Linked DNA regions of Pseudosulfitobacter sp. DSM 107133. The protein of the gene in region 2 interacts with the protein of the main gene of each other region in a pairwise test. Links are inferred from orthologs where the notes say so. Each region holds a gene or a part of one and is shown on either strand. Other genes may lie near its edges.

Evidence for each region.
Region 1: the proteins of recR (region 2) and recO interact in binary tests that used the Escherichia coli proteins (3 or more experiments, as listed by UniProt). The link is inferred for Pseudosulfitobacter sp. DSM 107133 from one-to-one orthologs.

The regions. Positions count from the first base shown.
Region 1 is NZ_CP085154.1:3,117,274-3,122,483, forward strand. What follows is about bases 2,270-5,103. They hold recO (DNA repair protein RecO), read right to left. Parts: upstream 4,133-5,103; coding sequence 3,407-4,132; downstream 2,270-3,406. Other genes in these bases: DSM107133_RS15495 (acyl-CoA dehydrogenase family protein), read left to right, coding at 2,270-2,374; DSM107133_RS15500 (TetR/AcrR family transcriptional regulator), read left to right, coding at 2,498-3,025; DSM107133_RS15505 (META domain-containing protein), read left to right, coding at 3,034-3,423; DSM107133_RS15515 (DUF1491 family protein), read right to left, coding at 4,135-4,464; era (GTPase Era), read right to left, coding at 4,516-5,103. Also shown: DSM107133_RS15490 (sulfite exporter TauE/SafE family protein), read right to left, coding at 1-540; more of DSM107133_RS15495, read left to right, coding at 689-2,269; more of era, read right to left, coding at 5,104-5,210. UniProt on the Escherichia coli protein: Involved in DNA repair and RecF pathway recombination.
Region 2 is NZ_CP085154.1:676,229-683,525, forward strand. The notes cover bases 1,390-4,324. They hold recR (recombination mediator RecR), read right to left. Parts: upstream 3,187-4,324; coding sequence 2,593-3,186; downstream 1,390-2,592. Other genes in these bases: DSM107133_RS03365 (type III PLP-dependent enzyme), read left to right, coding at 1,390-2,518; DSM107133_RS03375 (YbaB/EbfC family nucleoid-associated protein), read right to left, coding at 3,276-3,620; DSM107133_RS03380 (DNA polymerase III subunit gamma/tau), read right to left, coding at 3,684-4,324. Outside these bases: DSM107133_RS03355 (ribonuclease T2), read right to left, coding at 1-179; DSM107133_RS03360 (DUF1013 domain-containing protein), read left to right, coding at 307-1,065; more of DSM107133_RS03365, read left to right, coding at 1,340-1,389; more of DSM107133_RS03380, read right to left, coding at 4,325-5,432; DSM107133_RS03385 (neutral zinc metallopeptidase), read left to right, coding at 5,663-6,493; DSM107133_RS03395 (5'-nucleotidase C-terminal domain-containing protein), read right to left, coding at 6,673-7,297. UniProt on the Escherichia coli protein: May play a role in DNA repair. It seems to be involved in an RecBC-independent recombinational process of DNA repair. It may act with RecF and RecO.

The DNA of each region.
Region 1 (5,210 bases), 2.4 Mb from region 2 along the record:
CACGCCCTGCGCGCGCATCTGTTCATGTTTCTGCGTGCCAAGTGCTGTCAGATACATCACGGTCGGCGGTCCCCAGATCCCCGAGATTCCGCCCAGAAATCCCGCCACCACACCAATCACCACTTCGAATCTGGCGCTTTGAGCGTTCATCGTCAGGGTCCACCCGACAATCTGCATCAGGGCAAAGGCCGTTACCGGCACGCCGATGATCACCAGCATCACCTGCATGGGCAGCACACTGACCAATTGGGCACTCAGGAACAGCACCACCGCCCCCACTGCCAGATAAATCCTGAACTTGGCAATCGACTGCCATGCCGCACGCGGCCCCTGTCGCAGCGCCTGCACACCGTTTGTGGCCAGCGTTGGCAGGATCAGCATGGCCAAGGCGAGATCAGGCGCCAGAAAGGACGACAGCCCCGATACAAAGATCATCGGCATGGCAAAGCCGACCACACCTTTGACAAAGCCCGCGAGCAGCGCGATTCCCAGGGCAAGAGACAGTTGGGCGGGTGTCAGAACAGACAGAAAAATATCCATGACGCAGCTATATCACCCCCGCAGCTTGCTGCATCTGCAAAAACACTGCGTAACTTTCGATCAAATTGACGCACATATACGCAAATAAGTTGCGCTGCACCTGCGAAGGCCCTATCTCATCCCGCAAGCAAACAAGGGGATGAAAGACATGGCGCATGATGGACAAGACATGACTTCGGCCACTCCGGTGATACTGAACGATCTTTTGACAGCAACCGCAGAGGCCATCGCACCGGTTGATGCGATTCTGGACACCGCCAAGGACAAGCTGCGCAACCTGCTGAGCGAAAACGGCCGTGTGTCGGCCACGCTGGTCGAGCAGAACCAGACCGCTGCACACGGGCTGGCCTGGTTGGCCACCTATGCGCAGGCGCTGCACGAGATGCACAAATGGGCCACGGCGCTGAACGAAAGCGGCCAGTTCGGTGAAGTCGAAAAGCTGATCCTGCAAATCGGTGTTGGCGAATATCTTGCACAGATCCAGGGCGGCATCCCGATGAACCAGGGCGAGGTCGTGCGCGCGCATGATCTGGGCCTGACCTCGGCCGATATGGCCGGACTGTCCGTCCCTGCCACGGAAAAACTGATTCTGACGGGCAACACCCAGGCCGCGCGCATCCGTCTGGTTGCCTTGATGCAGGAACGCAACGCCGAGATTACGGTGGGCGCCACCGGTCTGGACGACGAGCTGGAAATGATCCGCGAACAATTCCGCCGCTATGCGCTGGAAAAGGTCGAACCCTTTGCCCATGACTGGCACCTGAACGACCAGCTGATCCCGATGGAGGTGATTAACGAGCTGGCCGACATGGGAGTCTTTGGCCTGACCATTCCCGAAGAACACGGTGGCCTTGGCCTGTCCAAAGCGTCGATGTGCGTCGTCTCCGAAGAACTGTCGCGCGGCTATATCGGCGTCGGTTCACTGGGCACCCGTTCCGAAATCGCCGCCGAGCTGATCATCGCGGGCGGCACCGACGCGCAAAAAGCCAAATGGCTGCCCGCCATCGCCTCGGGCGAGACGCTGCCGACGGCGGTTTTCACCGAACCCAACACAGGATCGGACCTTGGTGCCCTGCGCACGCGTGCCGTCAAGGACGGCGACGACTACAAGATCACCGGCAACAAGACATGGATCACCCATGCGGCCCGCACACATGTGATGACGCTGCTGGCGCGGACCGACCCGAACACGACCGACTACAAGGGCCTGTCGATGTTCCTGGCCGAGAAAACGCCCGGTGACGACGCCAATCCCTTCCCCACCGAGGGCATGACCGGCGGCGAGATCGAAGTGCTGGGCTATCGCGGCATGAAGGAATACGAACTGGCCTTTGACGGCTTCCACGTCAAAGGCGAGAACCTGCTGGGCGGCGAAGAAGGCAAAGGCTTCAAGCAGCTGATGGAGACATTCGAATCGGCCCGCATCCAGACTGCTGCCCGCGCCATTGGTGTGGCCCAGTCGGCACTGGATATCGCGATGCAATATGCCCAGGACCGCAAACAGTTCGGCAAATCGCTGATCGAATTCCCCCGTGTGGCCAACAAGCTGGCGATGATGGCGGTCGAGATCATGATCGCGCGCCAGCTGACCTATTTCAGTGCCTTCGAAAAGGATCAGGGGCGGCGCTGCGATGTCGAGGCCGGCATGGCCAAGCTGTTGGGCGCGCGGGTGGCCTGGGCGGCGGCCGACAACGGCCTGCAAATCCACGGCGGCAACGGCTTTGCCCTGGAATACAAGATCAGCCGCGTGCTGTGCGATGCGCGAATCCTCAACATTTTCGAGGGTGCCGGCGAAATTCAGGCACAGGTCATCGCCCGCCGTTTGCTGGGCTAATCCCGCGCGGGCAGCCCGTTTCGCAGGCACAGTGCCCAAATCTGTCGCAGGCTCTCGCGCTTATGCTGCACTTGCAGCATATGTCGCTTGTGAGGGGGCCTGCGACGCTCTACACCGGAAGGTATGAAACACACCCGTCTCAACCGCGAGAAATGGATCAGCGCTGGCATCCTTGCCCTGCGCAGCGACGGTCCACCCGCGCTGCGGGCTGAACCGCTGGCCCGTCGCATGGGCACCACCAAGGGCTCGTTCTACTGGCATTTCACCGACGTCCCCGCCTTTCACGCGGCGCTGCTGGATCATTGGAAAACCCGGGCTTTTGCCGATGTGGTCGCACAGCTGGAATCCGATGGCGGCGCGGCTGACCGCCTTCAGGATTTCGGCAAACACGTTCTGGACGACACCACCGCCCCCGCCATCCGCTCGTGGGCGCAGGAACACAAGGACGCTGCCGACGCGCTGGCGCAGGTCGATGCCGAGCGTCTGACCTACATGGCGACGCTGTTGACGCAGCTGGGCCTCAAGAACCCTGATTTCGCCCGCGCCGCCTATGGGGCGCTGATCGGCATGCCGATGTTGCCCAAATCCAAACGGCACGATTCCGCCAATGCCTATACGGCGTTGATCGACCTTGTGCTGGCATTGCGCTAATCAGCGCCATGCGCATTGCCCTGATCTTCGCCCTGACCTTCGCCGTGTCCTGCAAAGCAGATGAAACCGCGCGCGCCTATGGCGCCGGTGACAGCACCTGGTCCCTTGTTGAAATCGACGGCCAGCCATTCGCGGCGACAGCCACGCTGCGCTTTCCCGAAACCGGCAAGATTGATGGACAGGGGCCCTGTAACGGCTTCTCCGGCACGATGTCGGTTCCCTACCCGTGGTTCAAGACCGGCCCCCTGCGCGCCACCCGCCGCGCCTGCCCGGCCCTTGCCGACGAAACCCGCTATTTCACCGCGCTGCAAGACATGACCCTGATCGAAGTGCTGGGCGATGTGATGATTCTGAAGAATGAAAAAGGCCGCGAAATGATGTTCAGAGCCGCCGACTGAACGCCTCGACAAACCGCGCCCGCGCCACGGGCAAGGCGCGGTGGCCCTGACCTGCGGCCAGATGCGCTTGCAGAAAATGCCCCGTGGTCTGCAACCCCTGCACAATCTCGCCGTCCGGCGCATCACCGCGCCCGCGCAGCACATCGGGCAAGGGTAACAACCGGTCCGCCCACTCCCCTGCTCCCTGTTCCGACACCGCCCGCCCCGACCTGGGCGAGACATACCGCAGCCCCTCGGTCCCCCCCGTGACCGCACAGGCCGACAGGTCCAGCCCGTACCCCATCTCTTCGAGCAGCGCCAATTCCCAGCGCAGATAGGCCAGCGGCCAGATATCAGTCTGCCCCATCAGGTCCAGCAAGGCCTCGGTCCGACGGTACAGCGGCGCGTGCACCTCGCGCTCGGGCAGGCAAAAGCACAGCAATGCCGTCACCGCGTTCAACCCCGCCAGCGACAGCCTGTCGCCCATCGCCTGCGCGGCGCGGCTGCGCACCGGCTCGACGGTGAAACTGCCAATATGATCTTCCAGCCGCGCACGCCACGCCACGTCAAGCTGTGCGCCCGGTTGCAGGATCGGTGCAATCTTGCGGCTGGTCCCACCGCGCACCACACCCGCATGACGGCCACGATCCTCGGTGAACACTTCGACAATCACAGATGTCTCGCCATGTTTGCGCGCGGCCAGCAAGATGCCTGTTCCCCGCCACTCCATGCTCAGGCCAGCCCGTCGTGATCCAGCAGATGTCGCCCCGCGCGGTCCTCGACCTCGACCACCCACAGGTCGGGATCGAACCCGCGCTGGCGTGCCACCGCGGCGTCCACGTCCGCCTCAGCCCCCTTGGCCAACTCGGCCCAGACCCGCGCGTCACTTTCCAGATCAAAACTGCGGTGAAACACCACCGCCTGCCCGTCCAGCGTGTTCAGCTTGACCAGCACCGCGCCGCCCGTGTCATCGCCATGGGCGACCACAAAAGCGGCAATGTCAAACAGCCGCAACCGCGTCAGATAGGCATCAACCCAGAACCGCGCCGTCAGACGGCTCATGGCTTCATCTTGCCAGATAAACTCCCCCCGGAGGGTCGTTCGGCCAAAGGTTCAAACGTTGCCATCTTTGAAATCCAGCCCCATCTGCGAATAACGCTCGGCCTCTTCCTGCCACTTCTCGCGCACCTTGACTTGCAGGAACAAATGCACACGGCGGCCCAGGAATTCTTCCAGCTCGGCGCGGCTGGCCTTGCTGACCGATTTGATCGTCTCGCCCTTGTTGCCAAGGACAATGCCCTTGTGACCGTCGCGGCTGACGTACACCACCTGGTCGATCCGCGCGGTTCCATCCTTGCGCTCTTCCCAGTTCTCGGTCTCGACCGTCAACTGATAGGGCAGCTCCTGATGCAGCCGCAGCGTCAGCTTTTCGCGGGTCATCTCGGCGGCGATCATACGCATCGGCAGATCGGCAATCTGGTCTTCGGGGTACAGCCACGGCCCCGCGGGCAGTTGCGCCCCCAGCCATGTACGCAACGCATCCACGCCAAAGCCTTTCTCAGCCGAAATCATGAAGGTTTCGACAAAGCCGTAGCGTTCGTTCAGATCCTTGGTCAGCCCCAACAGAACCTGCGATTCCACGCGGTCGATCTTGTTGATCGCCAGCGCCACCTTGCGGCCTTCGCCAACGGTCGCCAGCCCCTCCAGAATGCGCTCCACGCCCTCGCTCACGCCACGGTGCGCCTCGACCATCAGAACCACCACATCGGCGTCCGCAGCCCCGCCCCAGGCGGCGGCAACCATCGCAC
Region 2 (7,297 bases):
AAGATCCACCCGTGGTCCTTGCTGGTATCGCATTGCGGCGAGTGGCGCGCGTCGCCTTCCAGCGCGCACCAGTTGGGCGACCAGGACAGCGCCATAACGTAATAGTCGAAGGTGCCAGCGCGGTCATTTCCGGCCCATACGGGCAGGGCCAACAATAGCCAGATCAGTGCTGCGCGCATTCGCCTCTTTCCTTATGGACTGCAGGGCATTATATAGCGCCCAAGTTCCCCGACAATGGAAACCGTTCTGCCCCGCAGGACAGCCTCTTTCAGGCGACGGGAAAGTTATGCTTAAAGGAGCGAGACAATGGCAAAACCGATTATGGCCAAGGCGACAGCCGTCTGGCTGGTAGACAATACGACAATCAGCTTCAAGCAGATTGCCGACTTTGTTGAAATGCACGAGCTGGAAGTGCAGGGCATCGCAGATGGCGACGTTGCCACAGGCGTCAAAGGTTTTGACCCCGTAGCGAACAACCAGCTGACACAGGACGAAATCGACGCGGCGGAAAAGAACCCGCTGCACAAGCTGAAGCTGAAATTCAACGCGGCTGCCCAAGGCGAAGAAAAACGCCGCGGTCCGCGTTACACGCCCCTGTCGAAACGTCAGGACCGCCCTGCGGCGATCTATTGGCTGGTCAAGTTCCACCCCGAGTTGGCTGACAGCCAGATTTCGAAGCTGGTGGGGACAACCAAACCGACCATTCAGGCGATTCGCGAGCGCACGCACTGGAACATTGCCAACATCCAGCCGGTCGATCCGGTGGCGCTGGGCCTGACCAAACAATCCGAGCTGGACGCCGCCGTGCAAAAGGCCGCTGCCAAAAAGGCAGCCGAGGGTGCTGTGATGACCGACGACGAACGTCGCAAGCTGGTCAGCACGGAGCAAAGCCTGGGTATGGATGCCGAGCCCAAGATCCCGACGGCAATCGAAGGTCTGGAGACATTCAGCCTGTCGGGTCATGACGATGATGATGACGACGATGACCACAAGAAAAGCGCGCACCTGGACGCGGACAACCTGTTCAACCTGCCCGAAAGCGGCGAGGACGACGAACAGCCGTAAGCTTCTGGTAAATTTTGGCTTTTGGGCGGCAGGAGTGATCCTGCCGCCCTTTTTTACTGTCTTGCCCTGATGCGAAAATGCGAGGGAAACAACAAAATGACTCGTATCGCATTTTCTGTATTGCACGAATCCGCAATGCGTATACACGCGCCTTCACAGACGCCAACGCACGCGCCTCTGGCCGGTCAGTCCAACTGACTGACCCGCGTTTATGTAGCGACGGTAACGTCTCTGAGACTCAACCCCGCCCTTAGATGGGCGGTTGCCATTGGAGATGACCATGAACGTTACATACCGCGGCATTGCCCGCGCATCTGATGCTATTTCACATGACCGAGCGGCTGATTACATTGCCAGCCGCCGATTTGATCGCCCGACACTGGTGCTGGACCCTATGCGGGTGGCAGCACAGTATGATGCGCTGGCCGAGGGCCTGTCCGGTGCCCGCATCCACTATGCCGTGAAGGCAAACCCGCAACCCGAAATTATTGGCACACTCGTGGCCCGTGGATCGCGCTTTGACGCTGCGAGCCGGGCGGAAATCGAACTGTGCCTGAGCCAGGGCGCCGAAGCCTGTGACATTTCGTTCGGCAACACCATCAAGAAAGTGTCGGACATTGCGTTCGCCTATGGCGTGGGCATTGACCTGTTTGCCGCCGATGCGGAAGAAGAACTGCTGAAACTGGCCGAATATGCCCCCGGCGCGCGTGTCTACATCCGCGTGATCGTCGAGCATTCGCAAGCCGACTGGCCGCTCAGCCGTAAATTCGGCTGCTCTGCGGCGAAGGTCGTGCCGTTGATGGATATGGCTGTGCAACTGGGCCTGCGCCCTGTTGGCATCTCGTTCCACGTTGGCAGCCAGACTCGCCGTGCGGCGTTCTGGAACCCTGTTCTGGATGAAATGGCCAAAGTCTGGACCATGGCGAAAGAAGCAGGCCATGACCTGACCGTCCTGAACCTGGGCGGCGGATTCCCTGCGTTCTATGGTGAAACCATTGACGCACCGCGCAGCTACGCGTCCGAGGTGATGCACGCAGTGCGCGCCCGTTTTGGCGCGGTTGATTATGTCATGGCAGAACCGGGTCGCGGTCTGGTGGCCGAAGCGGGTCACATCGCAGCCGAAGTGCTGCTGGTGTCGCGCAAGTCGGATGACGACATGCACCGCTGGGTCTATCTGGATATCGGCAAGTTCTCGGGTCTGGCCGAAACCATGGACGAAGCCATTCGTTACCAGTTTGAAACCGGACGCGACAGCGACGAAATGGGTCCCTGTGTTCTGGCCGGCCCGTCCTGCGACAGTGCAGATGTGCTTTACGAAAAGCGCCCAATGATGTTGCCTGTCAGTCTGAGTGCCGGAGACAAGGTGATGATTCGCAACTGTGGGGCCTATACCACCACCTATGCGTCCATCGGGTTCAACGGATTTCCGCCGCTGGATGTGATCGTTCTCTGAACGATAGATCGCGCGGAATAGGGTCGTCTGCTTTGGGAGGAGCAGGCGGCCTTTTTCGTTTTATTACAGCGGGTTCAAACCGGTTTGCGGGCGTTTAGTGCGGCGGTGATTGTGCCGTCGTCCAGGTAGTCCAGCTCGCCGCCGATGGGCACGCCCTGGGCCAATGTGGTCAGCGTGACACTGCCCTCAAGCTGGTCTGCGATATAGTGTGCGGTGGTCTGGCCGTCGATCGTGGCGTTCAGCGCAAGGATGACTTCGCGCACGTCTTCGGCGCCGATCCGGTCGATCAGACGGGGAATCCGCAATTCTTCGGGGCCTATGGCATCCAGCGCCGACAGGGTCCCGCCCAGCACATGATAGCGCCCCTTGAACACGCCCGAGCGTTCCATGGCCCACAGGTCGGCCACGTCCTCGACCACGCAAAGTTCACCGTTCTGGCGTTTGTTCGAGGTGCAGATATCGCAGACATCTGATGTGCCGACATTGCCGCAGTTCAGACATTCGCGTGCGGTGGCGGCAACGGTCTGCATCACGTCGGCCAGCGGTGTCAGCAGCAATGCGCGCTTGCGGATCAGATGCAACACCGCACGCCGTGCCGACCGGGGGCCGAGGCCGGGCAGTTTCGCCATCATCTCGATCAGGGCGTCAATGTCGTCGGTCGAGCTCACGCGGGGTCCTTGGGTTGCATTCCTGCCCGGTGGGGGCCTTTGGCAGGCCGACCCTCCGGGGGGAGTTTAAGGGGCAAGATGAAGCCTGTTCAGAATGGCAGTTTCATGCCTGCGGGCAGGCCGAGGCCTTCGGTCATTTTCGAAAGTTCTTCCTGCGATTTTGCTGCGGCCTTGGCCTGGGCATCCTTGACGGCTGCGAGGATCAGGTCTTCGACCACTTCCTTGTCGTCGCTGTTGAAGATGCTGGGGTCGATGTCCAGAGCGGTCAGCTCGCCCTTGGCGGTGGCGGTCGCCTTGACCAGACCCGCGCCGGATTCGCCGGTGACGGTGACATTTTGCAGGTCGTCCTGCATTTGTGCCATCTTGTCCTGCATTTCCTTGGCTTTTTTCATCATGCCGGCCATGTCGCCCAGCCCGCCCAGTCCTTTAAGCATTGGTGTCTCCTTGGGTGTGTCGTTGATCTGTTATGTGATGTCGCGTGCCCTTAGGGGCAAGAGTCAGTCTTCCTCGAAAGGGTCCCATTCGTCTTCGACTTCGGGCAAGGCTTCGCCCTGGGCCTCGGCTGCGATGTCTTCGGGGGTGCGGATCGCGGTGATCCGTGCCTTGGGGAACTGGGCCATGACAGCTTGTACCAGCGGGTGTGCTTCGGCCTCGGCGCGTTGTTCCAGTTCGGCGGCATCGCGGACTTCGGCGATGGTCTTGCCGCCGCCGTCGTTGACGATGCTGACGGCCCAGCGGTTGCCGGTCCATGTTTGCAGGCGCGCGCCCAGCCGTTGCGCCAGATCGCGCGGCGCGTCGTTTGTGGGGACGAATTCGATGCGGCCCGGTTGATAGGCGTCCAGTCGCAGTGTGGTTTCCACCTCGACAAGCAGTTTCACGTCGCGGTTGGTGCGGATCAGTTCGATCACATGTTCAAAGCTGGGAAACCGGGCCAGTGCGCTGTCGGCGTCGATTGCCAATGCCGCTGTCGGGCCGCCACTGCTTTGGGCGGCAGGTCGGGCGGCATGGGCATAGGCCTGCGTGGCACCGCCCGACGCGCTGCCCCCGACAGACCCGCTGTTTCCGCCCGGTGCGGGCGGTGGCTTGCTGTTCAACTTGCGTACCAGTTCCTCGGGCGTGGGCAGGTCGGCCACATGGGTCAGGCGAATGATCGCCATTTCGGCGGCCATCATCGCGTTGGGGGCGGCGGCGACCTCGTCCAGTGCCTTGAGCAGCATCTGCCACAGGCGCGTCAGTACCCGCATCGGCAGGTTCTCGGCCATGGTCTGCCCGCGCTGCCGCTCATCGGGGGCAACGGTGGGATCTTCGGCGGCCTCGGGCGTGATCTTGACCACGCTGACCCAATGGGTGATCTCGGCCAGATCGCGCAGCACGGCCATCGGGTCGGCCCCGTCGGCATATTGCGCGCCCAATTCGGTCAGGGCCGCTGCCGCGTCGCCGCGCAGGATCATGTCCAGCAGGTCCAGCACACGGCCCCGGTCGGCCAGCCCCAGCATGGCGCGGACCTGTTCGGCGGTGGTCTCGCCCGCACCGTGGGAAATGGCCTGATCCAGCAACGAGGTCGCATCGCGGGCCGATCCTTCGGCGGCACGGGTGATCAGGGCCAGCGCGTCATCGGCAATCTCGGCGCTTTCGGCGCTGGCAATCTTGCGCATCAGGGCGATCATCACCTCGGGTTCGATCCGGCGCAAATCAAACCGCTGGCAGCGCGACAGCACCGTTACGGGCACCTTACGGATCTCGGTGGTGGCGAAGATGAACTTGACGTGGGCTGGCGGCTCTTCCAGCGTCTTCAGCAGCGCGTTGAACGCGCTGGTTGACAGCATGTGCACTTCGTCGATGATGTAGATCTTGTAGCGGGCCGAGGCCGCGCGATAGTGGACCGAGTCAATGATTTCCCGGATGTCGCCCACGCCGGTGCGCGAAGCGGCGTCCATTTCCATCACATCCACGTGGCGGCCTTCCATGATCGCCATGCAATGTTCGCATGTGCCGCAGGGTTCGGTCGTCGGCGTGCCGTTGCCATCGGGGCCGATGCAGTTCATGCCCTTGGCGATGATACGCGCCGTGGTGGTTTTGCCGGTGCCGCGAATGCCGGTCATGATGAACGCCTGGGCGATGCGATCGGCATCGAATGCGTTTTTCAGCGTGCGCACCATCGCATCCTGACCGACAAGATCGGCAAAGGTTTCGGGCCGGTATTTGCGGGCCAGTACCTGATATTGGGCGGGAGCTGTGTCGGTCATGGCAACCTTGCTGGATTCGAGTGACCGGGTAAACCTATGTGCTGGCGGGGGCAACGTCTACCGCCCAAGCCGACAATGACCAAAGGATAGCGCCGATCACGCCCATGCCGGCGCAATCTTGCGTCCGGTTGGTGCGATATTCAGCCAATTCATTTCTGTTTGGCATTGAACTAATCTGGGGCAGGAACGTTCGCCTGAAGATCAGCCGGATGCCAAAAGGGAGAGACATCATGCGTTTGCGGGGAATCAAGGGCAGCCGGAACGTCGAGGTGCGCGGGCGTGGACGCGCGGGGGCTGCGGGTGGCATCGGTATTGTGGGTTTGCTGGTGGTTCTGGCCATCGGGTATTTTACCGGCATTGACGTGACGCCACTGTTGGAGGGGACGAACCAGCCCCGGTCGCAACAAACCACGCAGGCGCAGCCCGCCGATCCCGAAGCCACGCAATTTGCAGGGCAGGTGCTTGCCACAACCGAGCAGGTCTGGACCCGTATCTTTGCCGAACAGTTGGGCCGCACCTATACACCGCCGGTTATGGTGGTCTTTGACGGTGTCACGCAAAGCCCCTGTGGCGGCGCGTCAGGTGCGACGGGGCCGTTTTACTGCCCTGTGGATCAAAAGGCCTATCTGGACACGGCCTTTTTCACGATGTTGTCGCAGCAGCTTGGTGCCGAGGGTGATTTTGCGGCCGCCTATGTCATCGCGCACGAGGTTGCGCACCATGTGCAGAACCAGTTGGGCATTCTGGGGCAGGTGAACGCGGCCCGCCAAAAGGCCAACACCGCCGAGGCAAATGCGCTGACGGTGCGTCTGGAGCTGATGGCGGATTGTTTGTCAGGTGTCTGGGCGCAATCGGTGCAGGGATTGATGGAGCGGGGCGATCTGCAAGAGGCGTTGAATGCGGCGCGCAAGATCGGGGATGATTACCTGCAACGTCAGGCCGGGCAAGTGCCGCAGCCGCACACGTTTACCCATGGCACGTCTGAACAGCGCGCGGGGTGGTTCCGGCGCGGATACGACAGCGGGCTGGTGGATCAATGCGATACCTTCGCCGCGCGATAATTGTGAGGGGGAAAGCCGCTTTGCCACGCAAGGGCTGAGGTGAGAGATTGGACAACGACCCAAGCGGGACTCGTTACGGCTGCTTCCTTCCGGATCTGACCGGGTTGGCGAGGCGCTCGCCCGCGCCAACCTCTCGATTCCCCATATAGGGGGCGTGTCGCGCCATGGCAACCATTTGGCTACAGGGTCAGGCGCAGATTCAGAAATCCGCGGTCCGTCAGGCCGATGGGTATGGGGGCAAGTTCGGCGATATGCTCCAGATGGCGTTCCGCTTGCGGTGCGGTTTCAAGCCGTGCAGTGACGCCAAGTCCCGGTTTGAAACGCCACGCATCGGGATTCTTTGCGGGTATCGGGTCGTGGGCCAGGGCGTTTATTGCGGCGGTGATAACCGAAACCTCGGTGCGCACTGCGACCTTGTCGGGTGACAGGCCGGGAAAGGCGCTGCCACCGGACAGCCGGAAGCTGTTGGCCGCGACCAGAAACTGTTGCTTCGGGTCAAGCGGTGTACCGTTCCAATGGGCACTGGCAACGCGGCGTGCCCGCGGGGCGATCAGCTGGCCTGTTGGCGAATAACGGGCGGGCTGTGTGGGGTCGAAGGTAACATTCAGGCCGCATATGACATCGAATTGGAACCCTGGCACATCCGGGCGTATCAACGCCTGATCGGGCCTGTCCGGGGTGAGGTGGGTAAAGGCGACAGCGCTGCGTTCAAGCCATTCCAGTATCTGTGCACCGGTTGCGCAAATCGCCCAGACCCTGTCGGAATAGGGAAATATCCGTGACATATCACGACGCAAAATCGCG